DNA from 3 places in the Paenirhodobacter sp. CAU 1674 genome. Region 3 is predicted to be linked to each of the others. Evidence: riboswitches for the same ligand, from Rfam matches in the RefSeq annotation. Region 3 holds a riboswitch; each other region holds the start of a gene.
What was found. Region 3 has a riboswitch for cobalamin ahead of P2G62_RS10485 (DUF1636 domain-containing protein). Riboswitches for the same ligand answer to the same signal wherever they lie in the genome.

Region 1: linked by a shared signal. The riboswitch ahead of P2G62_RS00115 (TonB-dependent receptor) and the one ahead of P2G62_RS10485 (DUF1636 domain-containing protein) in region 3 are both predicted to bind cobalamin.
Region 2: linked by a shared signal. The riboswitch ahead of nrdH (glutaredoxin-like protein NrdH) and the one ahead of P2G62_RS10485 (DUF1636 domain-containing protein) in region 3 are both predicted to bind cobalamin.

What each region holds. Positions count from the first base shown of each region.
Region 1 is NZ_JARHUH010000001.1:20,852-31,188, forward strand. It holds gene ssb (single-stranded DNA-binding protein) at 1-36, shown strand, start outside; gene P2G62_RS00095 (FMN-binding glutamate synthase family protein) at 190-1,803, opposite strand; gene P2G62_RS00100 (ABC transporter ATP-binding protein) at 1,919-2,671, opposite strand; gene P2G62_RS00105 (iron ABC transporter permease) at 2,668-3,651, opposite strand; gene P2G62_RS00110 (ABC transporter substrate-binding protein) at 3,648-4,508, opposite strand; gene P2G62_RS00115 (TonB-dependent receptor) at 4,495-6,384, opposite strand; cobalamin riboswitch at 6,514-6,711, opposite strand; gene P2G62_RS00120 (DUF475 domain-containing protein) at 6,730-7,809, opposite strand; gene P2G62_RS00125 (DUF1499 domain-containing protein) at 7,929-8,348, opposite strand; gene speB (agmatinase) at 8,345-9,319, opposite strand; gene P2G62_RS00135 (cytochrome-c peroxidase) at 9,514-10,337, shown strand, end outside.
Region 2 is NZ_JARHUH010000011.1:57,836-68,172, forward strand. It holds gene P2G62_RS15270 (branched-chain amino acid ABC transporter permease) at 1-275, opposite strand, end outside; gene P2G62_RS15275 (ABC transporter ATP-binding protein) at 272-1,099, opposite strand; gene P2G62_RS15280 (TetR/AcrR family transcriptional regulator) at 1,370-2,011, shown strand; cobalamin riboswitch at 2,145-2,336, shown strand; gene nrdH (glutaredoxin-like protein NrdH) at 2,441-2,662, shown strand; gene nrdI (class Ib ribonucleoside-diphosphate reductase assembly flavoprotein NrdI) at 2,670-3,086, shown strand; gene nrdE (class 1b ribonucleoside-diphosphate reductase subunit alpha) at 3,083-5,236, shown strand; gene nrdF (class 1b ribonucleoside-diphosphate reductase subunit beta) at 5,245-6,222, shown strand; gene P2G62_RS15305 (Crp/Fnr family transcriptional regulator) at 6,250-6,981, opposite strand; gene P2G62_RS15310 (hypothetical protein) at 7,072-7,455, shown strand; gene P2G62_RS15315 (DNA starvation/stationary phase protection protein) at 7,568-8,062, shown strand; gene P2G62_RS15320 (response regulator) at 8,137-8,946, opposite strand; gene P2G62_RS15325 (NepR family anti-sigma factor) at 9,037-9,192, shown strand; gene P2G62_RS15330 (RNA polymerase sigma factor) at 9,189-9,752, shown strand; gene P2G62_RS15335 (sensor histidine kinase) at 9,749-10,337, shown strand, end outside.
Region 3 is NZ_JARHUH010000006.1:178,406-188,742, forward strand. It holds gene cobS (adenosylcobinamide-GDP ribazoletransferase) at 1-253, opposite strand, end outside; gene cobT (nicotinate-nucleotide--dimethylbenzimidazole phosphoribosyltransferase) at 250-1,257, opposite strand; gene cobU (bifunctional adenosylcobinamide kinase/adenosylcobinamide-phosphate guanylyltransferase) at 1,254-1,757, opposite strand; gene P2G62_RS10455 (histidine phosphatase family protein) at 1,825-2,400, shown strand; gene P2G62_RS10460 (propanediol utilization protein) at 2,397-3,182, shown strand; gene cbiB (adenosylcobinamide-phosphate synthase CbiB) at 3,179-4,117, shown strand; gene cobD (threonine-phosphate decarboxylase CobD) at 4,117-5,082, shown strand; gene P2G62_RS10475 (cobyric acid synthase) at 5,062-6,507, opposite strand; gene cobO (cob(I)yrinic acid a,c-diamide adenosyltransferase) at 6,780-7,409, opposite strand; cobalamin riboswitch at 7,448-7,670, shown strand; gene P2G62_RS10485 (DUF1636 domain-containing protein) at 7,765-8,118, shown strand; gene cobW (cobalamin biosynthesis protein CobW) at 8,122-9,156, shown strand; gene cobN (cobaltochelatase subunit CobN) at 9,156-10,337, shown strand, end outside.

The DNA of each region.
Region 1 (10,337 bases), on a different contig from region 3:
GGGCGCGGCAATTTCGACGACGAAATCCCGTTCTGATCCCACGAGAATCGAAAAAGGAGCCCGGCGGGCTCCTTTTTCATATCTGCCGTCCACGGACAGCCCGGCGGCACAGGCAAATCAGCGCGCAATCCATCGGAAACAAATGATTTTCTGACATTTCAGAAAATCATAACAGTATGAGACGCCCCATCACACCCCGCTGTCATAGGGCTCGAAGCGATCGGGCCGGGCCCGCAGCCAGCGCTTGAGATAGCCGAAGCGTTCGTCATCCTCGCGCAGCAGGAACCCCTCAGGCATATAGGGATAGACCTCGTCTCCGACGACCATGTCGCGGTCTTTCTCGCGCATCAGAAAATGGTGCGGCAGGAACCCGCCGGGATGCTCCAACCCCGCAGCGCCCGTCATTTCCCCCAATGCTTTCAGGGTGTTACGGTGAAAATTGGCGACCCGCGCCGCCTTGTCGGGCACCACCAGCGCCCGGGCGCGCGATTTGTCCTGCGTCGCCACGCCAACCGGGCAGCGGTTGGTATGGCAGGACTGCGCCTGAATGCAGCCGATGGCAAACATGAAGCCGCGCGCCGAATTGGCCCAATCCGCGCCAAGCGCCAGCACCTTGGCAATATCGAAGGCCGTCACCAGCTTGCCCGAAGCGCCAATCTTGATCCGGTCGCGCAAACCCGCACCGCGCAGCGTGTTATGTGCGAAGGTCAGCCCCTCGACCAGCGGCATGCCCATATGGTTGGCAAATTCCAGCGGCGCGGCGCCTGTGCCACCCTCTTTCCCGTCGATCACGATGAAATCCGGGGTCACCCCCGTTTCCAGCATCGCCTTGACGATACACATGAATTCGCGCCTATGCCCGATGCACAGCTTGAAACCCACCGGCTTGCCGTCCGATAGTTCCCGCAATTGCCGGATGAAGCCCATCATTTCGAGCGGGGTGGAAAACGCCGAATGCGAGGCAGGGGAAATGCAATCCACGCCCATCGGCACGTCGCGCGCCTCGGCGATTTCGGGGCTGATCTTTGCCGCCGGCAGCATCCCGCCATGGCCGGGCTTGGCGCCCTGACTCAGCTTGATTTCGATCATCTTCACCTGCGGATCGGCGGCAACCACGGCAAATTTCTCGGGGTTGAAACTGCCGTCATGGTTGCGGCAGCCGAAATAGCCCGAGCCGACCTCGTAGATCAGATCGCCCCCACCCGCACGGTGATAGCGCGAAATCCCGCCTTCGCCCGTGTCATGGGCAAAGCCGCCCGCCGCCGCGCCCCGGTTCAGCGCCTCGATCGCATTGGACGACAACGCGCCGAAGGACATCGCCGAAATGTTGTAGATCGAGGCGGAATAGGGTTGCGTGCAGTCGGGTCCGCCGATCTGCACCCGGAAATTGGTGTCGGCAATATGTTTGGGGCGGATCGAATGGGTCAGCCACTGATAGCCGGAATCGTAGACCCGCATCCGCGTGCCGAAGGGGCGCGCATCTTCCACGTTCTTCGCACGCTGATAGACGATGGAACGTTCGTCGCGCGAAAACGGTTCTTCATCCTGATCGCTTTCGATCAGATATTGCCGGATCTCGGGGCGGATGCCTTCGAACAGAAAGCGCATATGCCCCAGCACCGGATAGTTGCGCAGCACCGAATGCCGGGGCTGCACCAGATCGTAGATGCCCAAGCCGAACAGATACCCGAACAACGCCGCAAGCAGCCAGAACAACGGCGAAACCGGCACCGCCGCAACCGAAACCAGAGCAAACACCCCGCACAGCGCCAGTGGCAGATAACGGCTGTAGATCATCGTCATTCCTTCCGGCACTTCCGCCGCCCGTCGCCGCCAGTTCAGCAGCAATCCGTTCAAGTTTCGTGAAGACTAGCAGCCAGATCGGCGGAGTCGATCCGCTTTCCCGGTCAAACGCCCCTCAAAACCCGTTCAAAGTGGTCAGCGGCTGAAAGATCGGGCCCTGCGGCCCGGTGCTGACATGGGCGCGGATGTGGAAGGTTCCGGCCAGAAGATCGGGGGTCAGCACGTCCAGGGGCGCGCCATCGGCCACCAGGCGGCCCCGGTCCAGCACCAGCACGCGGCTGCAATGGCGTGCGGCCAGCCCCAGATCGTGCAGCGACGCCACCACCGCGCCGCCCGCCCGGGCATGGCGTGCGAAAACCTGCATCGTGGCGATCTGTGCCGCCGGGTCGAGCCCCGCAATCGGCTCGTCCGCCAGAATGAGCGGCGCGGATTGCGCCAGCGCCCGGGCAATCAGCACCCGCGCCTGCTCGCCCCCCGACACCTGTGTGGCGATGCGCGTGCGGTAGTTTTCAAGCCCCATCTCGGCCAGCGCGGCGGCGATGGCGGCGGGTCCGGCGGCATCGGGGCGCGGATGCGGCAATCGGCCCAGCCCGACCACGTCGGCAACCGACAGGCCCCAGGCAATCTCGCGCGCCTGGGGCAGCCAGGCGGCGGCGCGCGCCCGCGCCCCGGGCGTCAGCCCCGCCAGGCTGGAGTGGCCGCGCGCCTCGATCAACCCGAGGGCCGCGCGCATCAGAGTTGTCTTGCCCGCCCCATTCGGCCCCAGAAGACCAATGAATTCGCCGGGTTGCACGGCGAAGCTCACATCATCGACAACCGGGCAACTGCCGCGCAGAACGGTGATGCCGGCAAGGCTCAGCAGGCTCATTCTTCCCTCCCCAGACGGCGGATCATCTGCAGGAAGAAGGGGGCGCCGACCAGCGCGGTCAGCACCCCGAGCTTCAGATCACGCTCTGGCGCGATCAGCCGGGTCGCGATGTCGGCGCACAGCAGCATCGCCGCCCCGCCAAGCGCCGACGCCCCCAGCAGCGCCGAAGGCCGCGCGCCTACCCGCGCGCGCAGCAGATGCGGCACGACCAGCCCCACGAAGCCCACGGCGCCCGCCACCGCCGTGGCCGCGCCGACCAGCAGCGCCGAGCCGAAGATCACCCGCAGCCGCAACGCCCGCAGCGACACCCCAAGCGAGGCCGCGGCATCCTCGCCCAGGCTCAGCGCATCCAGCCCGCGGCCGGTGGACAGCAGCACCGCCCCGCCGATCAGCAGAAAGGGCGCGGCCAGCCAGACATGGCTCATCGCGCGATCGGCCAGCGATCCCATCATCCAGAACACGATTTCGGCGGCGGCATAGGGGCTGGGCGCCAGGTTCAGCACCAGTGCGGTCAAGGCGCCCGCCAGTGCGGACACCGCAATCCCCGCAAGGATCAGCGTCAGCGCCCGCCCCGACCGGCCCGCCAGCAGCAGGATCAGCCCGACCGCCGCCCCCGCCCCCGCAAGCGCCGCGAAGGGCAGCGCCAGCGCAAAGGCGGCATAGGCCCCGGTCTGGATCGAGATCACCGCACCAAGCGCCGCGCCCGACGAGGTGCCGATCAGCCCCGGCTCGGCCAGCGGATTGCGCAGGAAGCCCTGCATCGCCGCCCCGGCAAGGCCAAGCGCCGCCCCCACGCCCACCCCCAGAATGGCCCGCGGCAACCGCAATTCCCGCATCACCAGCCCCGCAGCGCCCTCGCCCGAAACCAGCGCGCGCAGCCCCTCGGCCCAGCCGATACCCGCAGGTCCGATCAGCAGGGACAGCAGAAACAGCCCCGCGACCAGCGCCAAAAGCAGCATCAACAACGTGCGATACCTCATTGCGATGCCTTCTCTTTTTCAAGTTCGCGCCCGATGGCGGCCAGATCGGCCACCGCCCCCAGCATCGCCGGCTGGCCGCAACTCCAGCGGGCGTCGCGCAGGTTGCGGGCGCGCGGCAGGGCCGCTAGCGCGGGATGGCGCAGGATCTCGCCCGCGCGGCTGGGGCCGTGGCCATAGCTGTCGCCGCCCGACACCACCAGATCCGGCGCGGCCATCACCAGCCGCTCCAGCGGCAGCGGCCCGCCCCAGTCCTGCCCGGGCCCGCCCACCACATTCTCGAACCCGGCCAGCGCAAGGATCTGCCCTTCCAGCGTGTTGGGCCCGTAACCGTAACCGCCGATCCCGTAGACCGCGCCGCGCAGCCCCGGCGCGGGACGCATGATCGCGGCCAGATCGGCATCGAACCGCGCCAGCATCGCCTCTGCGCGCGCCTCTTGGCCCAGCAGCGCGCCCATCGCCGTGATCCGGGCGCGGATTTCGGGCAGCGAGGTGCCCGGCGGCAATTGCTCGACCCGGATGCCAAGGCGGCGCAACATCGAGATGGTGCCCGGCGCCGACCAGATGTCGGCCAGCACCAGATCGGGCCGCAGAACGGCGATTTCCTCGGCCCGGCCATGGTTGGCGGGATAGGCCGCGGCCTGCGCCGCCAGCACCGACATCTGCGGGTCAGAGGCGAAATGGCTGAGCGAGACGATCTGCCCCGGATCGGCCAGCAACAGCGCCAGCTGATCGGTGCACAGGTTCATCGACACCACCCGGGCGGGCGGCGGCTCGGCCCGTGCGAAAGAGGCCGCAAAAGCGGCCAGAACCAGCAGGGCGCCGCGCAGCGCCCTGCCCCTGCGCTCAGAACGTGCCACGCAACCCGACATAGGCGGTGCGGCCCGCGGTGGCATAGCCCCAGACCTCGGAATACTCGGAGTCGGTCAGGTTCTCGATCCGGCCCACCAGATCGACCTTCGGCGTCAGCGCATATTTGCCCGACAGGTTCACGACCGTGTAATCCTCAAGCTTTTCGGTGGCATAGCTGCCCCAATACTGGGTGTCCCAGGTATCGGCCACATGCCGCATCCCCAGCGTGACCGAGCCCTGCCCCTGCGCGAATGCCCAGGTCGCATCCAGCCCCAGCTGGTGCCGCGGGCGGCGCACTTCGGGCGCGCCATCGGCATCGCTCGACTTGGTGTAGGTGTAGCTGAAGCCAAATCCCAGCCGGTCAGTCGCCTGCCAGTTGCCCGACACTTCGACGCCCCGGCGCTGCGACAGGCCGTCGCTGTTCAGCGCGGTGGTATAGCTCGGGCTGTAGACGATTTCGTTTTCCAGATTTTCGGCAAACAGCGTCACATCGACCGTGCCGCGCCCCCCCGCGAAGGGCAGCTCGACGCCGATGTCGAAGCCCAGCGATTCCTCGGGTTTCAGATCGGGGTTGCCGGTATAGAAACCGGGGGTATAGCCGAATTGCTCATACATCGTCGGGTTGACCACGGCCTTGCCGAGCGAGCCGTGCAGCCGCGCGGTGCCGAGCGGATAGGACGCCGCCAGGTTCCAGGTCGTCGCGTTCTGGAACTGGGCGTTGAAATCCTGCCGCACGCCGGCCTGCACATCCAGCCCGTTGTCGTAGCTGCCCTGATATTCCAGCGCCAGCCCATTGGCGTTGCGGGCATAGCGCGTGCCGCCGGTTTCGCGGCGGAAAACCTCGCTGTCATGCTCGGCCAGCAGGGTCACGCGTTGGCGCGACTGATCGACCGCCGCCCCGTCCAGCGCATAGGCCAGCCGGTAGGCCACCGTTTCGCGCTGCGACAGCGCCATCGAGGTCAGGCTGCCGGTCGCGTCATAGCGTTTGGTATCGAAATCATTGCCGCTCAGCGTCAGGCGCTGCTGCAACTGTCCGCCCAGCGTATCGGCCTGCAGCCAGACCGAGGCCAGCGTCTCGCGCCGCTTGCCGTAATCGCCGCTGTCCACGATATAGCTGTCGGCATCGGTCGCCGCCCAGTTGTCGGCGTCGAAATCGAAATCCTGATCGGAATGGCGCAGCGTGAACCCGGTCGAGAAGGTATCGCTCAGCTGCCAGCGGCCGGTCAGATTGGCCGTGGTGCGGCGCGATCCGTCGCGATCCCCGCCATCGCCCGACTGGTCGAACCCGGCTTCGTCGCGGTGCTGCAGCGAAAAGGCCAACTCGCCCTTTTCACCCCGCGTGCGCACCGCGAAATCGCCCGCATAGCTGCCCGCCGTGCCATATTCGACCCCGGTCTGATAGCTGGTGCCGGCAGTCTGCGCGCGTTTGGTGTAGATCGCGATCACCCCGGTCGCCGCGTTCGAGCCGTAGATCACCGATTGCGGGCCACGCAGCACCTCGATGCGCTCGACATCGGCCAGTTCCAGCCCCGAGAAATAGTATTCGCCATTCTCGCCCATCGTCGCCTCGACCCCGTCGATCAGGACCAGAACGTGATTGCCCTCGCCGCCACGGATGCGCACCTGGGTGTTGTAGGGGTCCGACCCCTCGACCGCGACGCCCGGCAGGGCACGGATCGCCTGCTGCACGGTGGTCAGGCCGCGCGTGGCGATCTGCTCGGCGGTCAGGATCGAATAGGCGCGGCCATAGGCCGATTGCGAAACCGGCAAGAGCCCGCCCGAAACCACGATCTCGTCCAGTGCGAGAACGTCCTGGGCCAGGACCGGGGCGGCCAGCGCGGTGCTGGAAAGAAGCGAAAGCAAAAGCATGCGAGAGCGGATCATCTGTCTTGTATCCTGCGGCGGACCGATACGGCCCCGATGTCGATCTGCCTTTGGAAAGATGCCTTTCCGCCGACGGTGGCTGTCACCTTTCAGCGGGAAGAACCGCCTCCCCACACCCCCCGTGTGGTGGAAATCAGTGATCGCCTCGGCAGGTCTCCTGGCTTGCGGGTCGTGACATCGGGCCGCCTTCCCGGGGTATCCCCAGTGGCCGTGGCCCATGCTCACCGCTTACAGTTGCGGGGGCAGCACCGGCATTGGGCCGAGGCCCGCACCGATTTCCCTTTTCATCCGGCTTTTGGGGCCGGAACCGAAGTGCGGCCCTCTTGGCGCCGCACGGCATATATGTCAAGAATTATTGGGCGTTTCGGGCAGATCCGTGGCCTTGGGCGCAGAATGCGCGCAGGCCCGGTTGAACCGCACCGAGGACAGCAGCGCCAACCCGATGAAGCCTGCCCCCAGAAGGCCGGTGATGACCTCGGGAATGTGCATCAGGGTCTGGGCGAACATGATGCCGCTCAGGATCAGGATCGACCAGAACGCACCATGTTCCAGATAGCGCAGCTCGGCCAGGGTGTTGCGTTCGACCAGCATGATCGTCATCGACCGCACATACATCGCCCCGATGCCCAGACCGATTGCGATCAGGAACAGGTTCTGGGTCAGCGCGAAGGCGCCGATGACCCCGTCGAAGCTGAACGAGGCGTCCAGCACTTCAAGGTAAAGAAACGCGCCCAGGCCCCCCTTGGCGGCCTCGGTCGTCATCGAGGCCCGGTCGAGCACCTGGCCCAGCACCTCGACCGCCAGAAAGGTCAAGAGCCCCGCGACGGCGGCAAACAGGAAGCTGCCCTCGGTGCCCGGCGGCAAAACCCAGGTGAACAACATCACCACGCCCAGCACGAAACCGATCTCCAGCCCGCGGATCGAGGCGCAGGCGCGCAGGCGGCGTTCGAGGGCGGCGATCCAGTCGACCTCCTTGCCCTCGTCGATAAAATAGGTCAGCGCCACCATCATCAGGAAGGCGCCGCCGAAAGCCGCGATCGAGACATGGGCCGAACCGATGATGCGCGCATATTCGGCAGGTTTCGTGGCGGCCAGAACCAGCGCCTCGATCGGGCCGATGCCCGCGGCGATCACCACGATCAGCAGCGGAAACAGGATGCGCATGCCGAAGACCGCGATCACGATGCCCCAGGTCAGGAAGCGTTGCTGCCACTCGGGCGTCATATCCTTGAGCTTGTTGGCATTCACGATGGCATTGTCGAAGGACAGGCTGATTTCCAGCACCGCCAGAACGCCCGCGATCAGAAAGAACGACAGCGCGCCGGTGAAGTTGCCCGAATAGCCCCAGCCCAGCCAGAAGGCCAGAACCAGCCCCACTGCGGTAAAACCGAAAGCCCAACGGAAATAGTGAATGGCCGTGCGCATGATCGCTCCTGTGGGGATATGTCGCACAGATAGGAAGCCGCCCAAGCCCCCGCAAGGCGGCCCCTGTCAGATCCTGCGCAAGTGGTTTGCGCGCAACACCGGCCCCGCCCGTCCGCCGTTCAAAGCCCCGCGCGGCCCAGCCAGCCCAGAATCCGGTCGCGGTTCACCCCCAGATCGGACCGGCCAAAGACCAGATGACCGCGGATATGGACCCGGTCACCCTCGATCCACAGGTTGGTGATGTCGGGAAAGCCCCAGACGGCCGAGCGGGTGACAAAGGTCATCAGCCCCTCTTCGACGCTGCCCTCCAGCAAGACCGTGCGCGGGCTGGCCGCGACGATCCGGCCCAGTTCCGCCAGACGCGCCTGCGGATCGGGGATCTGGCGCACCGCCTCGAAGCCGCCGGTGTCGGGCCAGTCGCCCTCGGTCTTGGTGGCGGCCATCTTGTGCCAGCGGTCGGCGGGCAGCGGCGCCAGCCGGACCCAGGCCGCGAAGCCCGCCACCAGCAGAACCAGGGCGATCAGGCCGATGCGGATCATGCCGGGGCCCCGCGGCGCCGGGTCCAGCCGTAAAGCGCGATCAGTTCCATCGCGACATGGGCGCCCGCAATCGCGGTGGCACCGGTGGTGTCATAGGGGGGCGAGACCTCGACCACATCGCCGCCCAGCAGGGTAATCCCCGCCAGCCCGCGCAGGATCGCCGCCGCCTGCCAGCTGGCCAGACCGCCCCAGACCGGCGTGCCGGTGCCCGGCGCGAAGGCCGGATCGAGGCAGTCGATATCGAAGGTGATATAGCAGGGCCGATCCCCCACCACCTGCCTGATCCGCGCGATGGTGGCCTCTACCCCCTGCTGATGCACGAAGGGCGCGTCGACGATCCCGACCCCCAGCGTGTCGGGGTTGTCGGTGCGGATACCGACCGAAACCGTCGCCGCCGGATCGACGACGCCGGTCTTGATCGCCTTGTACAGGAAGGTGCCGTGGTCGATCCGATCCATGTCGTCATCGGCCCAGGTATCGGAATGCGCGTCGAACTGGATCAGCGCGACGGGACCGAATTTTTCCGCATAGGCGCGCAGGATCGGCAGGGTGATGAAATGATCGCCGCCCAGCGTGATGCTGCCCGCACCCGCCGCCAGAATTCCCGCGATATGGGCCTGCACGCGGCCCGGGAAGCTGGGCGTATGGGCATAATCGAAGGCCAGATCGCCATAATCGACCACGGTCATTTCGCTCAGCGGATCGTAGCCCCAGCCATAGGGCGCATCGAAGGCCTGCAGCGCCGAGGCCTCGCGGATCGCGCGCGGCCCGAAGCGCGCACCCGGACGATGTGTCACCGCCTGATCGAAGGGCACGCCGGTCACCGCCAGATCGACACCCGTCAGATCCTTGGTATAGCGGCGGCGCAGGAAACTGGTGGCCCCGCCAAACGCATTTTCAAAGGCCAGCCCCCGCGGATCTTCGCGCGTGAAGGCCATGTCGATCTGATGTTTCGCGTCTTCGAGTGCCATTTGCCCCCCTTTTTGCCCTTGCTGAACCCTCGGCCAGCAAAGGTCAAGCACCGGCCGGCCCCGGGCGGGCGGGACGCGGGGTGGGACCGCATGTCGCAGTTCGAATTAGAATTATTCTTGATCCAGATCAAATTGATCACGGACCCGTGAGTTTAGAAAGATTCCAGCTTTCGGAGCTACGGAGGAATCTAGCTATGAAACGTAATCTCGCTTTCGCGCTTGCCGCCACGACGGTGCTGGCCGCACCGGCGCTCGCGGACGATGCCGCGCTGCGCGAAGAGGCCAAGGGCCTGTTCGAAGTCATTCCGATGCAGGCGCCGCAGCTTGCCAGCGGCAACAGCATCACCCGCGAAAAGGTCGATCTGGGCACCATGCTGTTCTTCGATCCGCGGATGTCGAAATCGGGCCTGTTCTCGTGCCAGTCGTGCCACAACGTCGGTCTGGGCGGTGTTGACGGGCTGGAAACCTCGGTCGGCCACGGCTGGCAGAAAGGGCCGCGCAACGCCCCCACGATGCTGAACGCCGTGTTCAACATCGCCCAGTTCTGGGATGGCCGGGCGCCCGACCTTGCTGCGCAGGCGAAAGGCCCGGTTCAGGCCGGCGTCGAAATGAACAACACCCCCGATCAGGTGGTGGCGACGCTGAATTCGATGCCCGGCTATGTCGATGCGTTCAAGGCCTCTTTCCCGGGCGAAGCCGACCCCGTCACCTTCGACAATTTCGCGCTGGCGATCGAGGCGTTCGAGGCGACGCTGGTCACGCCGAACTCGAAATTCGACCAGTTCCTGATGGGGCAGGACGGCGCCATGAACGAGCAGGAAAAACGCGGTCTGGTCGCCTTCATGGATAAGGGCTGTTCCTCGTGCCACAATGGCATCAACTTCGGCGGGAACGGCTATTATCCCTTCGGCCTGATCGAAAAGCCCGGCGCCGACATTCTGCCCGAAGGCGACCGCGGGCGCTTTGCCGTGACCGAAACCGCAGATGACGAGTATGTCTTCCGCGCGGCGCCCCTGCG
Region 2 (10,337 bases), on a different contig from region 3:
AGCATCGGCCGGATCAGCCCGCGTTCGACGATGGCGCCCAGAACGCCGCCGCCCGCGATGGCCAGCGGCAGCGCAGCCCAGACCGGCAGGCCCATTCCGGCCGCGAAAGCCAGGAACAGATAGCCGCCCAGCATCAGCGTTTCGCCCACGGCCAAGTTGATGACCCGCGTCGCCTTGTAGATCAGCACGAAGGACAATGCGGTCAGCGCCAGCAACGCGCCAGAGCCCAGGCCCGCCAGCGTGACCTCGGTAAAGAACAGCAGATCGTCGCTCATGCGGCACTCTCCTCGGCGTGCAGGCGGCGCATCAGCGCGGCCGGATCGCCGCTGCCCAGGTAGGCTTCGGCGACATGGGGGTCGTTTTGCACCTCTTCGGGGCGGCCCTCGGCGATCTTGGCGCCGAAATTCAGCACCGCGACATGATCGGAAATATCCATCACCAGCCCCATGTCGTGTTCGACCATCAGGATGGTGACGCCCCATTCGTCCTTCACGTCCAGAATGAAACGGGCCATGTCTTCGGTCTCTTCGCGGTTCATCCCGGCCACCGGCTCGTCCAGGAGCAGGATGCGCGGCTGCATCGCCAGCGCGCGGGCCAGTTCGACGCGTTTTTGCAACCCGTAGGACAGCATCGCGACCGGCTTGTTGCGGATGTGGTCGATTTCCAGGAAGTCGATGATCTTGCGCTCGATCTCGGCGCGCAGCGCCTCTTCTTCACGCGCGGCCGGGCCCAGATGCAGCAGCCCCTGCAACAGGTTGGTGCGCAGATGCGCATGCCGCCCGAGCTTGATATTGTCGAGCACGGTCATGCCCCGGAACAGGGCGATGTTCTGAAAGCTGCGCGCCATGCCAAGTGCGGCCCTCGACGAGGCCTTGACGCGGCTGATATCCTGCCCGTCCAGACGCACGGTGCCCGCAGAGGGGCGGTAAAACCCGGAGATGCAGTTGAACATGGATGTCTTGCCCGCACCGTTCGGTCCGATCAGTGCGGTGACCGACCCGGCCTGTGCCGCAAAGGACACGCCGCGCAGCACTTTCAGCCCGCCGAAGGCCAGCGTGACATTGTCGACTTCCAGGGTGGCGCCCCTTGCCTCAGGCATGATTGAACCCACCCCCCATTTCGCATTTCTGCGCCATGACGGCCTTCCTCCCTTGTTGGGTCTTCCAGGTTCAACCGAACCGATTCGTGGTTGGCGTTAAATCAGCAACCACATGATATAAAATGGAAAACCCTGCTCCCTTATGCACAGACCCGCGGCGCCATTCGTTTCCTCCCCCTGGCGGTCTCGGGTTTCTGTTGCTCTAAACTTACTCACGAGTATAGAAACGTTTCAACAGAAATTTTTGCGAAATGAAGGCGCACACGGAAAATGGCAAAGACACCGATCAAGGCCGTGCGCCCCGACCAGGCAGAGCCTGTTCCGGGGGATCGCCGGCGCAACCGCGAGGTCAAGCGCGAGGCCGTTCTGGCGGCGGCGGTGAGCGCCTTCAACGAGAAGGGCTTTCGTGCGGCCTCGCTGGACGATGTGGCCGCCCGGCTGGGGGTGACCAAGCCCACGATCTATCATTACGCCCGGAACAAGGACGAGATCCTGTTCGATTGCGTCAAACGGGGGCTGGAGATCATTCTGGAAGCGATCGCGGCCCTGCCGCAGGACAAGCGCTTGGGGCGGGATCGGCTGGAGGCGGCGATGACCGGCTATGCCTTTGCGATGACGCAGGATTTCTGCCGATGCGTGACGCGCACCGCCGATACCGATTTGGCCGAACCGAGCCGCAAGGAGTTCCGCAAGCTCAAGCGCCATATCGACGATGTGATGCGCGGGCTGGTGCAGGCGGGCATGGATGACGGGTCATTGCGCGCGGGCGACGCGCGGATCGTCACCTTCACCCTGACCGGCGCGCTGAACTGGATCGGGCGCTGGTACGAGCCTACGGGCCAATTGAGCCGCGACGCCGTCACCTCGGGGGTGGTGGCAACCTTGATGGCGGGGCTGTCGAGCGGCGTGTGACCCGCACCCTGACGGCCCACGCCACGCAGCCCTGCAGTGTTCGCAGGGCGGTGACAGCCGCTGCCTGCGGCGATGCCCGCCGCTTGTTTGCCGAATGCGCCAACCAGATGTTGACAAGGCGGCACATTCGCCTGCTATATCGTGTTGTCTTGGTGCCCGCGACTCGTCGTGGGTGAAAAGGGAAGCCGGTGCGATACCGGAGCTGCCCCCGCAACTGTGAGCGGTGAGCTGAGGCCCGTTATCCACTGGCGCGTCAGCGTCGGGAAGGGGGGCCGGAGCGTTCGAACCGCGAGCCAGGAGACCTGCCAGGACATGAGAAACGAAACCGGACGGAGGGTCCGGGGATGTCGTATCTGCCGTGGCCCGTCGTGCCGCGGCGTGCCTCGTCTCCGATCCTTTCGCCCATGAGCACAGGTCAGGAGACCCCGGATGAGCATTACCGTCTATTCCAAACCCGCTTGCGTGCAATGCACGGCCACCACCCGCGCGCTGGCCGCCCGTGGGCTTGCCTTCGATCTGATCGACCTGACCGAGGATGCCGCGGCGCTGGCGCGGGTGACCGAACTGGGTTACCGGCAGGTTCCGGTGGTGATGGCGGGTGACGACCACTGGGCCGGGTTCCGCCCGGACAAGATCAGCGCGCTGAGCTGAGGCCGCTATGGGCGGGCTGGTCTATTTCTCGTCGCGTTCGGGCAACACCGAGCGCTTCGTGCGCACGCTGGGGCTGACGGCCGATCGTATTCCGATCGCGCCCACAGCGCCGATGCCCGCCCCCCGCGCGCCCTTCGTTCTGATCACGCCGACCTATGCCGACGGGCAGGGGCGCGGCGCGGTCCACCCCCAGGTGATCCGGTTCCTGAACGACCCGGACACACGCGCCCATCTGCGCGGCGTCATCGCCTCGGGCAATCGCAATTTCGGGGCGCTTTTCGCGCTCGCCGGGGATGTCATCGCGCGCAAATGCGCGGTGCCGGTGTTCTACCGCTTCGAGCTGGCCGGAACACCCACCGACATCGCCCGGGTCACAGAAGGACTGGACAGGTTTTGGAAGACGCAATTCTCGACCGCGATCTGAGCGATGCCGCCCCGGCGACGGCGGTGCCCGCCGAATGGCAGGGGCTGGATTACCACGCGCTGAACGCGATGCTGAACCTTTACGACGATCAGGGGCATATCCGCTTCGAGGCCGACCGCATGGCCGCGCGGCAGTATTTCCTGAGCCATGTGAACCAGAACACCGTGTTCTTCCATTCGCTGGAGGAAAAGCTGCGTTATCTGGTCGAGGAAGGCTATTACGAAGCGCAGGTTCTGTCCCAATACAGCCCGGCATTCCTTGCCCGGATCTGGGATGCGGCGTTCGGGGCGAAATTCCGCTTTCCGACCTTCCTAGGGGCCTTCAAGTATTACACCAGCTACACGCTGAAGACGCGCGACGGGAAGCGCTATCTCGAACGGTTCGAGGATCGGGTGGTGATGGTCGCGCTGACGCTGGCGCGGGGCGACGAGGCGCAGGCGCTGGCATTGATGGCCGAGATCATCGCCGGGCGGTTCCAGCCGGCGACGCCGACCTTCCTGAACGCGGGCAAGGCACAGCGCGGCGAGTTGATTTCATGTTTCCTGCTGCGGCTGGAAGACAACATGGAATCGATCGGGCGGGGCATCAATTCGGCGCTGCAACTGTCCAAGCGCGGCGGTGGTGTCGCGCTGATGCTGACTAACATTCGCGAACATGGCGCGGCGATCAAGGGGATCGAGAACCAGTCCTCGGGCGTGATCCCGGTGATGAAACTGCTGGAAGACAGCTTTTCCTACGCCAACCAGCTGGGCGCGCGGCAAGGCGCAGGGGCGGTCTATCTGAATGCGCACCATCCCGACATCCTGCGCTTTCTGGATACCAAACGCGAAAACGCCGATGAAAAGATCCGCATCAAGACGCTGAGCCTGGGCGTGGTGATCCCGGATATCACCTTCGAACTGGCCCGCAAAAACGATGACATGTATCTGTTCTCGCCCCATGATATCGCCCGGGTCTATGGCAAGCCGTTTTCGGAAATCTCGATCTCCGAGCGCTATCACGAGATGGTCGACAACCCCAAGATCCGCAAGAAGAAGATCAACGCGCGCGGGTTCTTCCAGACGCTGGCCGAGATCCAGTTCGAAAGCGGTTATCCCTATATCATGTTCGAGGATACGGTGAACCGTGCCAACCCGGTGGCAGGACGGATCACCATGTCGAATCTGTGTTCGGAAATCCTGCAGGTCAACGAGGCGTCCGAATTCAACGATGACCTGAGCTATCGCCATCTGGGAACGGATATTTCGTGCAACCTCGGTTCGCTCAACATCGCCAGGGCGATGGATGGCGGCGATCTGGGCGCGACGGTCGAGACCGCGATCCGCGCGCTCAATGCGGTTTCCGAGATGTCGGCGATCGATTCCGTGCCGTCGATCCGGCGGGGAAATGACGAAAGCCATGCGATCGGGCTGGGGCAGATGAACCTGCACGGGTTTCTGGCGCGCGAGCGTATCCATTACGGTTCGGCCGAGGGCATCGACTTCACCAATATCTATTTCGCCACCGTGCTTTACCACTGCCTGCGCGCCTCGAATGCGCTGGCGCGCGAGCGGGGGCGCAGCTTCGTGGGGTTCGAGGCCTCGAAATACGCCGACGGCAGTTTTTTCGAGACATACACCACCCGCGACTGGTTGCCGGAAACCGAGACCGTGCGCGCGCTGTTCGCGCGCTTCGGCATCACCGTGCCCACGCGCGCCGATTGGGCAGCGTTGCGCGAGGCGGTGATGACGGGCGGGCTTTACAATCGCAACCTGCAGGCGGTGCCGCCCACCGGCTCGATCAGCTATATCAACAATGCCACCTCGTCGATCCATCCGATCACCGCGAAGATCGAGATCAGGAAAGAGGGCAAGATCGGCCGCGTCTATTACCCGGCCCCCTATATGAGCAACGACAATCTGGAATTCTACCGCGATGCCTATGAGATCGGGCCAGAGGCGATCATCGACACCTATGCCGCGGCCACGCAGCATGTCGACCAGGGCCTGTCGCTGACGCTGTTCTTCAAGGACACGGCCAGCACGCGCGACATCAATCGCGCCCAGATCTACGCCTGGAAGAAGGGCATCAAGACGATCTACTACATTCGCCTGCGCCAGATGGCCCTTGAGGGGACCGAGGTGCAGGGCTGCGTTTCCTGTTCGCTGTGAGGCCCGCCATGAAAGACCTGACCCATCCCCGCGCCGTGCCGCGCGCTGTCAACTGGAACCGGATGCAGGACGACAAGGACCTGGAAATCTGGAACCGCCTGACCTCGAATTTCTGGCTGCCCGAGAAGGTGCCGCTGTCAAACGACATCCAAAGCTGGTCGCATCTGACCGAGGATGAACAGCGCCTGACGATCCGGGTTTTCACCGGGCTGACACTTCTGGACACGATCCAGAACACGGTCGGCGCGCCCGCGCTGATGGCCGATGCGATCACGCCGCATGAGGAGGCGGTGTTGACCAACATCGCCTTCATGGAGGCGGTGCATGCGCGCAGCTATTCCTCGATCTTCTCGACGCTGTGTTCCACGGCGGAGGTCGATGAGGCCTTCCGCTGGTCCGAGGAAAACGCCCAGCTGCAACAGAAGTCGCGGCTGATTCTCGACGAATACGATGCGATGGCCAATCCGCTGCGCAAGAAAGTGGCGAGCGTCTTCCTCGAGAGCTTTCTGTTCTACTCGGGCTTCTACCTGCCGATGCACTGGTCGAGCCGCGCACGGTTGACCAACACCGCCGACCTGATCCGGCTTATCATCCGTGACGAGGCGGTGCATGGCTATTACATCGGCTACAAGTTCCAGCGCGGGATGGAACGGCTGACCGGGGCCGAACGGCAGCAGATCAAGGATTTCGCCTTCGCGCTGATCTTCGATCTTTACGAGATCGAAAGCCGCTATGCCGAAAGCCTGTATGACTGTGTCGGGCTGACCGAGGATGTGAAGCAGTTCCTGCATTACAATGCCAACAAGGCGCTGCAGAATCTGGGTTTCGAAAGCCTGTTCCCGGACGATCTTTGCCGGGTGAACCCTGCGATCATGGCCGCGCTCAGCCCCAATGCCGACGAGAACCACGATTTCTTTTCGGGCTCGGGCTCGTCCTATGTCATTGGCAAGGCAGTCGCTACCGAGGACGAAGACTGGGATTTCTGAGCCACGGACTGAAAGGACCCGGGGTCTTCACAGCAGCGGGCGCTGTTGGGGGCGTTCCGGGTCGATCATCGCCAGATCGGCCAATGCGGCGATGTCGCGCAGTTCCAGCGTGCCGTCGCTCCACTGTGCCAGGCCCTTGGACCGCAGGGTTTTCAGCGTCTTGTTGGTATGCACCAGCGACAGCCCCAGTGCGTCGGCCAGATCCTGCTGGCGAAACGGCAGCGGCACCCGGTTTGCCTTTTGCAGACCGGCGGCTTTCAGCCGTTCGTGGATTCGGACCAGCGCCCAGGCGATGCGCTGGATCGCGTCGCGCTGGCCCAGGGATGCGATGGTTTCACCCAGGAAATGTTCTTCGACCGCCGCGATCCAGGTCAGGTCATAGGCTCGCGCCGGATGCTGGCGAAACAGCGTCCAGAGATCGTCGCGCCGAAACGCGCAAAGCGTCATCGGCGTGCTGGCCTCGACCGAGTGCTTCATCTCGCCCATGATGCCCGCCTGCAAGCCGACGAAGTCGCCCGGAAACAGGAAGTTGATCACCTGGCGGCGGCCGTTCTCCAGCGTCTTGTAACGCGTGCCCATGCCCGACAGCACGGTGTAGAGCTGAGGACTGTTGGAACCTTCCAGCAGGATCGTGGTGCCCGGGTCGACCTTCAGCTCGCCGGTCTTGAACGACTGCATGAAGCTCAGCTCATCCTGGGTGAAGGGCGTGAACATGGATTTCTGGCGCAGCGGGCAGTTTTTGCAGGCCGTCATCGTCATGGCGAAAATCCTTTCGGCGTATGTCACAGTTTAATGCGCGATGCGCGGTTTGGTTCCATGTTCCCTCTTTTCAATGGGATGAACGGGCAGATGAAAGCATCGACAGGGACCGGCGGTATCTATCTGATCGCGGTTGAAGATTTCGTCGTGGCGCAGGATCTGAGCGATACCGTGCGCGAGGCCGTGCCTGCCGCCGTGATCGTGACCGCGCCCGACTGCGCTGCGGCATTGGCTGCGGTGGCGGATCAGCCGCACCTGGCGCTGGCCTTTGTGGAGGCGGGGCCCGACCGGGTCGCGAAACTGCGGCTGGACGAGGCGATCCGGGCGCGTGGCGGGCGGTTGGTCCTGCTGGGCGGCGAGGCCGAGGACGCCTGGGACAGCGGGGCGGCGACGGGGCGTCTGTGGCCGGTGCTGATCCGGCCATTTTCCAGTCAGGCGGTGCGCAGTCTGCTGCGGGCGGTGCCGCAGGGGTAGGGAACCGGGCAGGCGGGGGCCGCGTTGATTTTGCAGACGGCGGGCGGTGCAACTGCCGCCGCCGCCCAAGGCTTCACCGCGCCCGAACCGGCGCCCAAAAGGAGGACAGACCATGAAAGATGCGATGAAAATCGTTCCCGCTTCGGAAACCGTGGATACCGGGGTCGAGGATGTGAAACCGGTCGCGCAAGGCCTTTCCGAAGCGCTGGCCGATACCTACCGGCTGGTGTTCAAGACCCATGCCTACCACTGGAATGTGGAGGGCGCGCTGTTTCATCCGATCCATAAGCTGACCGAAGCGCAATACACCGAGATGTTCGCCGCTGCCGACGAGATTGCGGAACGTATTCGTGCTCTGGGACAGCTGGCGCCCGCGCGGCTGAGCGAGGTGATCGACGCCTCGGTGGTCGAAGATGCCAAGAAATTGCCTTCGGCGCAGGCGATGGTCGAGGATCTGGCGACCGATCATGCCGCCGTGGCAAAGCGCATGCATGCGCTGATCTCTCTGGCGGAAGAGCATGACGACCCGGTCACGGCCGATCTGATCACCGCGCGCTCGGCCTTCCACGAGAAAGCCGCTTGGATGCTGCGGGCAACCGCGAAGTGACGCGGACCGCACCAATACGAAGGCCGGGCAGTGATCTGCCCGGCCTTTGTCATCTTGGGTGCTGTGCCCGCGCCTCAGGCGGCGAGGGTCTCGGTCGAGGCAAAGAACATCGCCTGGCTGACGGCCGAGCGCACCTGATCTTCCGAGAACGGCTTGGTGATCAGGAAGGCCGGTTCCGGGCGGGCGCCGGTCAGCAGACGTTCGGGGAAGGCGGTGATGAAAATGACCGGGATGTCGTCAAACTGGGCCAGGATGTCATTGACCGCGTCGATGCCCGACGAATTGTCGGCCAGCTGGATATCGGCGAGGATCAGGTCGGGCCGGTTCGAGGCGGCCAGCGCCACGGCCTCGGTGCGGGTGCGTGCAACGCCCGTCACGCCATGGCCCAGATCTTCGACGATCGAGACGATATCCATCGCGATGATCGCCTCGTCCTCGATGACCATGACGCGCCCGGCCACAGAGGTTTCCATCTCGCGGCGGGCGATTTCGATGAATTCGATCGCTTCATCCGTCGATACGCCCATGATCGCGGCGACATCGGCGGGCGGGAAGCCCTCGATCACATGCAAAAGCAGTGCTTCGCGGGTGTTGGGGGTAAGGTCTGCCATATGGCTTTGGGCGCGGGCCGAAAGCCTGGTGTCGGCTTCGCCTACCGGGGCGCCTGCACTCGACCAGACCAGATGGAAGGCGCGGAACAGGCCAAGTTTGGCGTCCGGGGTCGATTTGGCCGCGGTGTCGTCCAGCAAGACCGCCTCCAGGGTCGCGGCCGCATAGCGGTCGCCGCTGTCCTGACTGCCGGTCAGCGCGCGCGCATAGCGGCGCAGGAACGGAACATTCGCCGCGACCGAGGTGGCGAAGTCTCGAGGCTCCGTCGACGTCATTTTTTTGTCTCCCATCGTAATTTTCTTTGGAACCAACTCCGCGGCCCTGCGTTAGGTTCCAGACGATCGTAAAAAAAATGGGCCCGGCAGATGCGTGCAAAGAAACAGACCAAGGAAACCGAAATGCTGCAAGCGCAGATCGATGCAAACCTGAAAAAGGTCTATCAGGACGCGCTCCAGGAACAGGTCCCCGACAGGTTTCTGGAGCTTCTGGAACAGCTGCGTCAGAAGGAAGCCAAAGTATGAGTTCGAGTGCCGATCCGCGTGATGCGTTGCCCGAGCATCTGCCGTCGCTGAGGGCCTTTGCGATCAGCCTGTGCGGCAATGCCGCGATGGCCGACGACCTTGTTCAGGATACGATCGTGAAGGCCTGGACCAATATCGACAAGTTTCAGGCCGGCACCAATATGCGGGCATGGCTGTTCACGATCCTGCGCAACACGTTTTTCTCGGTCAAACGCAAGCGCAAGCGCGAGGTCTCGGACAGCGAGGGTATCCATGCCGGAACGCTTTATGAAAAACCCGCGCATGACGGCCGTCTTGCGATGAACGATTTTCGCAAGGCGTTCGACCAACTGTCGCCCGAGCATCGCGAGGTTCTGATTCTGGCCGGGGCCTCGGGGTTTTCTTACGAAGAGGTGGCCGAGATGACCGGGGTTGCGGTGGGCACGGTGAAAAGCCGTGTGAACCGGGCGCGGGCGCGGTTGTGCGAACTGCTGGGGCTGCGTGCGGGTGAAGACCCGATTTCGGGCGCCGATGGGGACACGCTGGCGGTCATGGGCACGTCCGGGGTGCAGGCAGCATGACGCCCGCGCCGGGACGGCGCCGATTTCAGGACCGGCTGGGCTATCGTGTGGCCTTTCTGCTGGCGGTGGTCCTGTTGCCGCTGACACTGATCTCGATGTTCAAATCCGTCGCGGTGATCGACGAATCCCGGGCCCGCTCGGAGGCGGCGCTGATGGGCGAGACGATGCGCGCGGCCAGCGGCGAATTGCGCCTGATCCAGCGCGCGCAGGGGGCGGCCACGGTACTGTCGAATGCGATCGTGCCACTGGTGCCGGACAATGACGCCTGTTCGGCGTTGCTGCACCGTCTGCTGGAGGAAGAACGCCAGTATTCGCTGATCGCCTATGTTCCCCAGTCCGGTATCAGCACCTGCAATTCCGAGGGCAAGACCTTCGATTTTGTCGATGACCCGCTGTTTCAGAAATCCTCGCGCAGTTTGCGTACCTCTTTCGCGGTCAAGCCGGTCGGGCTGGTGTCGGGCGCTTCGGTGCTGATCATCACCCATCCGGTGTTTGACGACGCGGGAAATTACCTAGGGCTGGTCAGCCTGTCGCTGCCGCATTCCGGGTTGCGCGTGGCCGAGGACAGCGGCACCGACGATCACC
Region 3 (10,337 bases):
CGTCTTCGTGCAGCGCGCCGGTCACGATGATCTGCGCCGCAAGCGCCAGCCCCGCCGCAAGCGCGGGCGGCAGGCCCAGCGTCAGCGCGGCCAGCAGAACCAGCCCCGCCACGCCCCCCACCGCAAGCCCCGCCAGCGGAAAGGCCCAGGTGGCGGCGGCGATACTTGGCGCGGGCTCGGGCAGGCGCCCGGCGGGCAGCCGGGTCAGCAGCATCAGCGCCAGCTGCGCCTGCGCAAACCGCGCGCGGATCATGCGTCGCTCACTCCGGCTTCGGCGAAGGTGGCCATGCCGTTGTGGCATTCCAGCGCCGCGCGCAGGATACCCAGCGCCAGCGCCGCACCGGAGCCTTCGCCCAGCCGCATGTCGAATTCGACCACCGCCTTCTTGCCGATCGCTGCCAGCAGCCGCCGGTGCCCCGGCTCTGCCGAGGCATGGCCGACCAGGCAATGATCCAGCAGCCGCGGGTCCGCCGCATAAAGCGCCGCTGCCGCCGCGGTGCAGATGAACCCATCCAGAATGACCGGAATCCGCGCCGCCCGGGCCGCCAGAACCGCGCCACAGATCGCCGCCTGTTCGCGCCCGCCCAGACAGGCCAGCGTGGCCATCGCATCCTGCCCGCCATGCCGCGCCAACCCCTTGTCAATGGCCGCGATCTTGCGCGCGATCCCGGCATCGTCCGATCCCGTCCCCGGCCCCACCCAATCGGTAGGCGTCGCGCCAAACAGCGCCGAGGCCAGCGCCGCCGCAATCGTCGAATTACCGATCCCCATCTCGCCCAGGATCAACACATCCGCCCCGGAATCCACCGCCGCAGCGCCCCGGTTCATCGCTTCCAGCGTTTCGGACTCGGTCATCGCGGGTCCGGCGGTGAAATCGGCGGTCGGCGTGTCCAGATCCAGCGCAATCACGCTCAGCTCGGCGCCGTTTGCCCGGCACAGCTGGTTGATCGCGGCGCCGCCATGTTCGAAATTCGCCACCATCTGCGCGGTCACTTCCTGCGGATAGGGGTTCACGCCCTGCGCACAGATCCCGTGATTGCCCGCAAAGACCAGCGCCTGCGCGCGGCCGATCCGCGGCCGGTCGGTGCCCCGCCATTCGGCCATGAACAGCGCCAGTTCCTCCAGCCGGCCCAACGACCCCGGCGGCTTGGTCAGGCTGTTCTGCCGGGCCAGCGCCGCGGCACGCGCGGCAGGGTCGGCCGCAGGCAGCGTGGTGGCAAGCGGGGCAATCGCGGACAGGGACTCGAAGCGCATCATTTCACTTTCAAAGGCAGGCCCGCGACGGCAAAGGTCACCTCGCAGGCGACCCCCGCGACCCATTGGTTCAGAAGACCCGCGGCATCGCGAAACTCGCGGGCAAGTTTGTTTTCCGGCACGATTCCGGCGCCGACCTCGTTGGTGACCAGCACCACGGGCGCGGATTGCTGCGGCAGGCAGGCGACCAGTTCACGCCCCGCTGCCTGCCAGTCGTGACCGCCCAGCATGAGGTTTGTCAGCCACAGCGTCAGGCAATCGACCAGCCGCGGCGCGCCGTCCGTGGCCCGCAACGCCCCGATCAGATCCAGCGGTTCGGCATGGGTGCGCCATTCTGCACCGCGCCGTTCCTGATGCAGCGCGATACGGTTTTCCATTTCAGTATCAAAGGCTTGTGCCGTTGCAATATACACTGCCGGGCGCCCGAACTGCAGCGTCCGCGCCTCGGCTATTGCGCTTTTGCCAGAACGGGCGCCGCCGGTGATGAGGATGGTTTGTGTCATCGTGCCTCTTGTTCCTTGCGCGCTGACAAAGCAGAAACGGCGCCAGCGCGAAAGGAGAAATGCGACGATGGGGCAAGGCAAGGCGACAGAGCTGTGGCTGATCCGGCATGCGCCCGCGCTGCATGGCGGGGCGCTGGCGGGGCGTCGCGATGTGGCGGCCGATTGCGCTGACGTGGCCGCGCTGGCCGGGATGCGCGCCGCAACCGCCGGGCTGACGCGCCATGTCTGCAGCCCCGCGCTGCGCTGCCGCCAGACCGCGCAGGCGCTGTGGCCGGGCGTTACGCCCGCGCAAGACCCGCGCCTGTGGGAGCAGGATTTCGGCGCGTGGGAGGGCGTGCCCTTTGCCGATCTGCCCGACCTGGGGCCGCTGTCTGCCCCCGATCTGGCCGCGCATGCACCGCCGGGCGGCGAAAGTTTCGCCCAGCTGTGCGCCCGTGCGACCCCGGCGCTGCACCTGCTTGCGCAGGGCGAGGCCGTGGCCGTCGTGGCCCATGCCGGCACGATCCGGGCCGCACTGGCGCTGGCGATCGGCTCTGCCTCTGCCGCGCTGGCCTTTCAGATCGCGCCGCTGTCGCTGACCCGGATCGTGGCCCTGCCCGGCGGCGGCTGGTCGGTGGCCGAGGTCAACCGGGTGTTCGCATGATCCATCAGCCCGGCCATTTCGGAGAGTTGCTGCAAGGCAGGCTGGGGCCCGGCGGGCCGGTGGTTCTGGTCACCCTGCCCTGTCCGGCGTTGGGCGTGCGGGCCACGCTGCGCCCCGGGCGCGGGCTGCGGCTGCATGGCGGGCTGCCGCTGGCGCAGGGGCGTGCCCTGCTGGCGCGGCTGGGCCTGCCGCTGCCCGGGCGGGTCATTTTGCACGCGCTGGCCGCACCCGGCACCGGAACCGGGGTCTCGACCGCCGGGCTGGTCGCGCTGGCGCGACTGTCGGGGTGGGAGGGTCCCCCCAACATACTGGCCCGCGCCTGCATCGCGATCGAGGGCGCCTCGGACCCGCTGATGTTTGCCGCGCCCGAACGGATCTTGTGGGCCTCGCGGCAGGGACAGGTTGTTGCACGAATGCCAGCCCTGCCCCGGTTCGAGGTTCTGGGCGGGTTCTTCGGCCCGGCCCAGCGCACCGACGCCGCCGACACCGCCTTTCCCGACATCGCCGATCTGATCGAAGACTGGCAGAAGACCCGCGATCTGGCGGGCTTCGCCGGTCTGGCATCGCAAAGCGCCACGCGCACACAGGCCCTGCGCGGCCCTGTGGATGACCCGACCCCAGATCTGGCGCGCGATCTGGGGGCGCTCGGCTGGTGCCGTGCCCATACCGGGGCCGCACGCGGCCTGATTTTTGCCCCCGGCACCGTGCCGCCGCAGGGGGCCGAGGCCCTGCGCGCCGCAGGCCTGCGCGGCGTGATGCGGTTCACGGGGGGCAGCGCATGAGCTTTGCCGCAATGATGCTGGTGGCGATCGGCTGCGATCTGGCATTCGGCTGGCCTGCGTGGATTTATGCGAAAATCGGTCATCCGGTGACCTGGCTTGGCGCGCTGATCGGCTGGCTTGACCGGCACTGGAACCGCGCAGGAACCGCCCGGCGCGCCCGCGGGATTGCTGCGGCGCTGGTGGTGATCGGTCTGAGCGCGGCGCTGGCCCTTGGCGTGCAGATCCTGCTGCCCGATGGCTGGCCGGGCATGGTGATCGGCGGCATTCTGGCCTGGCCGCTGGTCGCGCTGCGCTCGATGCATGACCATGTGGCGGCGGTGGCGCAACCGCTGGTGGCGGGCGATCTGCCAGCCGCGCGCCATGCCGTGTCGATGATCGTGGGGCGCGATCCGTCGCAGCTCGACGCGCCCGGGGTGACCCGCGCCGCATTGGAAAGCCTGGCCGAGAACAGCTCCGACGGGATCGTCGCGCCGCTGTTCTGGGGCGTGGTCGCGGGGCTGCCCGGGATCGCGGCCTATAAGGCGGTCAACACGCTTGATTCGATGATCGGCCACCGCACCCCGCGGCACGAGGCCTTCGGCTGGGCCTCGGCCCGGATCGACGATCTGGTGAACCTTGTGCCCGCGCGACTGACCGGGCTGGTCTTTGCGCTGGTCTCGCGCCGCCCGGGGGCCGCGCTGACCGCAATGGCGCGCGATGCCCGCCACCACCGCTCGCCCAATGCGGGCTGGCCCGAGGCGGCGATGGCCGGCGCGCTTGGCGTGCGGGTTTCGGGGCCGCGAATCTATGCCGACCGGATTGCCGACGAACCCTTCGTCAACGCCGCCTGCCCCGATCCGACGCCCGCCGATCTGCACCGGGGGCTTGCGCTTTACCGCCGTGCGATGTTGGCTCTGACCGCGCTGATCGGGGCGCTGGCGATACTGGGGATCTGATGCGCGATCACGGCGGAAATATCGATTGGGCGAAGGCGCATTTCGGCGGCGCGGACTGGATCGACCTGTCGACCGGCATCAACCGCGTACCCTATCCGGTGGGCGATCTGCCGCCCGAGGTCTGGACCATGCTGCCCACGATGGCCGCCAAGGCCGCGCTGATGCGTGCCGCGCGCCACGCTTTCGCGACCGACGCGCCGGGGCTGGCCCTGTCCGGGGCGCAGGGCGCGATCCAGATGATCCCCCGGCTTGGCCCGCCGGGGCAGGCGCGGGTGCTGGGCCCGACCTATAACGAACATGCCGCCGCCCTGCGCGCCGCCGGATGGGCGGTGACCGAGGTCGCCACGCTGACCGATCTGACAGGCGCGGATCTGGCGGTCGTGGTGAACCCGAACAACCCCGATGGCCGCATCACCCCGGCCGCAGCCCTGCTTGCACTGTCAACACAGGTCGGGCGGCTGGTGGTCGATGAAAGCTTCGGCGATGCGCAGCCCGAACTGTCGGTCGCCGCCCATGCGGGCGCGCGGCTGATCGTGCTGCGATCCTTTGGCAAGTTCTACGGTCTGGCCGGGCTGCGGCTCGGCTTTGCCTTTGCCGATGACCCAACCGTTGCGGCCCTGCAGGATATGGCCGGGCCCTGGCCCGTCAGCGGCGCCGCGATCGAGATCGGGCAACGGGCGCTGGCGGACACGGGTTGGCAGCAGGCGACGGTGGCCCGGTTGCGGGATGAGATGGCGCGGATCGACCGTCTGGCCACGCAGGGGGGCTGGCATCTGGTCGGCGGCTGCGAGCTGTTTCGAACCTACGCCACACCCGATGCCGCGACAGCACAAAATGCCCTGGCCCGCCATCGGATCTGGAGCCGGATCTTCCCCTATTCCGACCGCTGGATCAGGCTGGGCCTGCCCGGCAGCCCGGCCGAATGGGCAAGGCTGGAGACCGCGCTAACGGGCCAGCGCCAATAGACCCGGCACATCCAAATGCGCCTCCAGGTGATCGGCCAGCGCCTCGAGCGTATCTTCCACCCCCTGCGCATGGCTGTCGCCCGAGGCCGTAATCCCCAGCCCCGCCAGATAGGCCGCGCGAAACGCATCCGAGGTGAACAGCCCGTGCAGATAGCTGCCCGTCACCCGCCCACAGGCCGAAATCGCACCTTCGGGCGCACCCTCCACAAAGGCGAAGGGACGGCTGCGGTCGGCGCCCTCGGTTCGACCGATGTGAATTTCATAGCCCTCGACCTCCAACCCGCTGGCGGCATGCACCGCGCGGGTGCGGGTCAGACATTTGTCAGGGGTCATTTCGGTAACCAGATCCAGCAGGCCCAGCCCCCGGGTCTCGCCCGCCGATCCTTCAATTCCCTGCGGATCTGCGATCCGTGACCCCAACATCTGATAGCCGCCGCAAATCCCCAGCACATGCCCGCCGCGCCGGTAATGCGCCATCAGGTCGATGTCCCAGCCCTGCGCCCGCAAAAATTCCAGATCACCGCGCGTGGATTTCGAGCCTGGCACGATCACCAGCCGCGCATCGCCCGGGATCGGCTGGCCCGGCTGCACCATCACCAGATCGACGCCCGGCTCGGCCTTCAGCGGGTCGAGATCGTCGAAATTCGCGATGCGTGATAGCGTCAGGCAGGCAATCTTGATCCCCCCCGTCGCAGGGCCCGAAGCCAGATCCAGCGCATCCTCGGCCGGCAGCCGATGCGCCTGCGCAAACCACGGCACGACACCGAAGCCACGCCAGCCGGTGCGCGCCGCGATCAGATCGTAGCCATCGGCAAACAACCGCGGATCGCCGCGAAACTTGTTGATCAGGAACCCCGCGATCATCGTCGCATCGCCTGGGCCCAGCACCGCCTGCGTGCCGACGATCTGCGCGATCACCCCGCCGCGGTCGATATCACCCGCCAGAACGACGGGCACACCCGCCGCCCGGGCAAAGCCCATGTTGGCAATGTCATTTGCGCGCAGATTGACCTCGGCCGGACTGCCCGCGCCTTCGACGATGACCAGATCATGCGCGGCACGCAACCGCTGGAAACTGTCCAGCACATGACCCATCAGCGTGGGCTTGATCCGCGCATAATCCAGCGCCCGAACATTGGTCAGCCGCCGGCCCTGCACGATCACCTGGGCACCGGTTTCGGATTCGGGTTTCAGCAGGATCGGGTTCATATCTGTGTGCGGATCAAGCCCGCAGGCCAACGCCTGCAAGGCCTGCGCGCGCCCGATTTCGCCCCCATCTGCCGTCACCGCCGCGTTGTTCGACATGTTCTGCGGCTTGAACGGCGCCACCGACAGGCCGCGCCGCCGCGCCGCCCGGCACAGCCCCGCCACCAACATCGACTTGCCGACGTTCGACCCGGCACCCTGAATCATCAGTGCCGTCATCACACCCCCCCGGCGTTGCGCGGATGGCGCGTTCGGGAGCCTCCGGCGGGGATATTTGACACCAAGATGAAAGCCATAGCCCGCAGAGTTCGCATCGGTCGGCGCCATGCCTCGGGCCGCCTGGACGGGGGAGACATGGCGCTTTCACCTTGGGCGGTCATCGGGATCCCTCCCTGTACCGCAGGGCAAGAGTGGCACAGCATCCTTAATTTTTCCTTGCTTTCATCTTGGCCGAAATATCCCGGGGGCCCGGGGGCTGGCCCCCGGCGCGTTTAAAATTCGACCCCCGGCTGGCCCTTGATCCCGGACCGGAACGGATGCTTGACCAGCGTCATCTCGGTCACCAGATCGGCGGCCTCGATCAGCCCTTCGGCGGCATTGCGCCCGGTCAGCACGACATGGGTCAACGGCGGCTTTTCGGTGGCAAGGAATTCCAGAACCTCGGCAAGGTCGAGATAGTCATAGCGCAGCGCGATGTTGATTTCATCCAGCAGAACCATGCGGATCGACGGATCGCGGATCAGCTCCTTGGCCTTTTCCCAACCGGCACGGGCGGCGGCGATGTCGCGCTCGCGGTCCTGGGTTTCCCAAGTGAAGCCCTCGCCCATCGCGTGAAACTGGCACAGATCGCCGAAATTCTCGGTCAGCAGGCGCCGCTCGCCGGTGTCCCAGGCGCCCTTGATGAACTGCACCACCGCGCAGGGCATGCCATGCGCGATGCAGCGCAGGATCATTCCAAACCCCGACGAGGATTTTCCCTTGCCCGGCCCGGTGTGCACGATGATCAGGCCTTTTTCGCCCGATTTCGTTGCCATGATCTTGTCGCGCGCGGCTTTTTTCTTGGCCATCTTGCTGGCGTGGCGGGCGTCGGTTGCGCTGCTGGTGTCGGTATCGGTCGGCATTGCGGCGGTCCTTGTCTTGACAAAGGGGGTGCGCCTGCCTCAGGTGGGGGCGCGTTGGTTCCTGTCCTATGACAGGCGAAGAGGGAATGCGACAGGGTTTGCGACCGAAAGGTGCCTGAACCCGAAGCGCTGCCGCCCCCGCGACCGTGACCGGAAAGGTCGCCCCAAGCCACTGGCCCTCATGGCCGGGAAGGAGGGGGGACCGTTGGGGAAACCCTGAATCCGCAAGCCGGGAGACCTGCCAGCGCTGAGTTTCACGGGCGGACGGGGTGTTCCGCGACCGGATGGCATGTGCCGGCCGATCGCTTCGCACATCCTCTGGCCCTCGCCCCCGATGCCAACGCACGGAGGGGCCATGACGGCAACGCTGCACATCTGCACGACCTGCAAGGCAGGCGAGATCACCGAAGACGGCGCGGCCCTGCCCGGCGCGCGCCTGTTTGCCGCCCTGTCCGCCGAACCGCTGCCCGAAGGTGTGCGCATCGTGCCGGTCGAATGCCTGTCGGCCTGTTCGCAGGGATGTGCCGTCGCGCTGAGCGGGCCGGGCAAGTGGAGCTATGTCTACGGACGCCTCGGTGCCGACGATGCGGCCGCGATCCTGCAAGGGGCCGCCGCCTATGCCGCCACCGAAGACGGGCTGGTTCCCTGGCGCGAACGCCCCGAAATTTTCCGCAAGCAAAGCCTTGCCCGCATCCCCCCGCAGGAGTGAGACATGACCGATCTGACCAAAATCCCCGTGACTGTAATCACCGGCTTTCTGGGCGCCGGAAAGACCACGCTGATCCGCCACTTGATGGCCAATCCGCAGGGCAAACGGCTGGCCGTTCTGGTCAACGAATTCGGCTCGGTCGGGGTCGATGGCGACATCCTGCGCAGCTGTGCCGATGAAAACTGCCCTGTGGATAACATCGTCGAACTGGCCAACGGCTGCATCTGCTGCACGGTGGCCGACGATTTCATCCCGACGATCGAGGCGCTGATGGCGCGGCCCGAACGCCCCGACCATATCCTGATCGAAACCTCGGGGCTGGCACTGCCCAAACCTTTGCTGAAGGCGTTCGACTGGCCTGCGATCCGCTCGAAGATCACCGTCGACGGGGTGATCGCACTGGCCGATGCCGAGGCCGTGGCGGCGGGTCGGTTTGCGCCCGATGTGGCCGCAGTGGATGCCCAGCGCGCCGCCGATGACAGCATCGACCATGAAACGCCGCTGTCCGAGGTGTTCGAAGATCAGATCGCCTGCGCCGATATCGTGCTTCTGTCCAAGGCCGATCTGGCGGGCGAGGCCGGGCTGGCCGCGGCCCGTGCGGTGATCGAGGCCGAAGCGCCGCGCCAGCTGCCGATCCTGCCGCTGACCGAAGGGGTGATCGACCCGAAGGTCGTGCTGGGTCTGGGGGCCGCAGCCGAGGACGATCTGGCCGCGCGCCCCTCGCACCACGATGGCGCCGCCGATCACGAACATGACGATTTTGACACGGTAGTGATCGACCTGCCCGAGGTCAGCGACCCCGAGGCGTTGATCGCCGCGATCCAGCGTCTGGCACGCGAACAGCGGATCTTGCGGGTGAAGGGCCATGTGGCGGTAGCGGGCAAGCCGATGCGCCTGCTGATCCAGGCGGTGGGCGAACGTGTCCGGCATCAGTTCGACCGTCCCTGGGGCGCCGATCCGCGCCGCTCGGCGCTGGTGGTGATCGCCGAACATCACGATGTGGACGAGGCCGCGATCCGCGCGGTTCTGGGGGCCTGATGCACGTCACCTTCCGCGAAAGCCACGGCCTGGAAGAAACCGAAACGCCGACGGATCTAGGGCAGACGCCTGCGGATCTGGTGGTGTTGTCGTTTTCCGACAGCGACCTTGGGGCTTTCGCGGCGGGGTGGCGGCAGGCTGCGGGGGCGCTGCCGACGCTGCGTCTGGCCAATCTGGTGGCGCTGCGCCATCCGGTGTCCGTCGATACCTATGTCGAACAGACGCTGGCAGGCGCGAAGGCCGTTCTGGTGCGGCTGATCGGCGGCGAGGGGTATTGGCCCTACGGGCTGGCTTCGGTGCAGGATCTGGCGCGCCGGCGCGGGATTGCGCTGGCGGTGCTGCCTGCCGACGGGCGGCCCGATGCGCGGCTGGACGAGGTGTCGACCCTGCCTGTCCCCGTCTTGCGCCAGCTTTCGCAGCTGTGCGATGCCGGGGGCGCGATGGCCGCGCAGCAGGCGCTGGCCATTCTGGCGCGCGCGGCGAATCTGCCCGGCCCGGACGGCACCGGCGACACAGCCGTGCCGACAATGGGGTTTTACGACCCCGAGACAGGCGTGACCGACACGCCCCCCGCCGGGCCGCTGGTTCTGGTTGCCTTCTATCGCTCTTATCTGACGGCAGCCGATACCGACCCGGTGGATGCACTGATCCGCGCGCTGCGCGAAACGGGGCTGTCGGCCTGCGGGGTGTTTGCGCCGTCGCTGAAGGCGCCGGGTTTTACCGACTGGCTGGCGCCGCATTTGCGCGCCCGCCCCCCGGCGGCGGTCATCAATGCCACCGCCTTTTCGTCACAGGCCGATGATGGCACGACCCCATTTGACGCCACCGACTGCCCGGTGTTTCAGGTCGCGCTGTCCACCGCACGCAAACGCGACTGGGCCGAGGCCGAGCGCGGGCTTTCACCCGCCGATCTGGCGATGCATGTGGTCTTGCCCGAGGTGGATGGCCGTCTTTTCGCTGGAATAGTCTCTTTCAAGGCGCCGGAGCGTCGCGACCCCGATCTGCAATATTCCCGGTTTTCACACCGTGCCGACCCGGGTCGCGTGGCGGCAGTGGTGCGCCGTGTCCTGCGCTGGCATCGCCTGCGCCAGACCCCGGCGCAGGCCCGGCGTATGGCACTGGTGCTGTCCACCTACCCCGGGCGCGACTGGCAGATGGCGCATGCGGTGGGGCTCGATGCG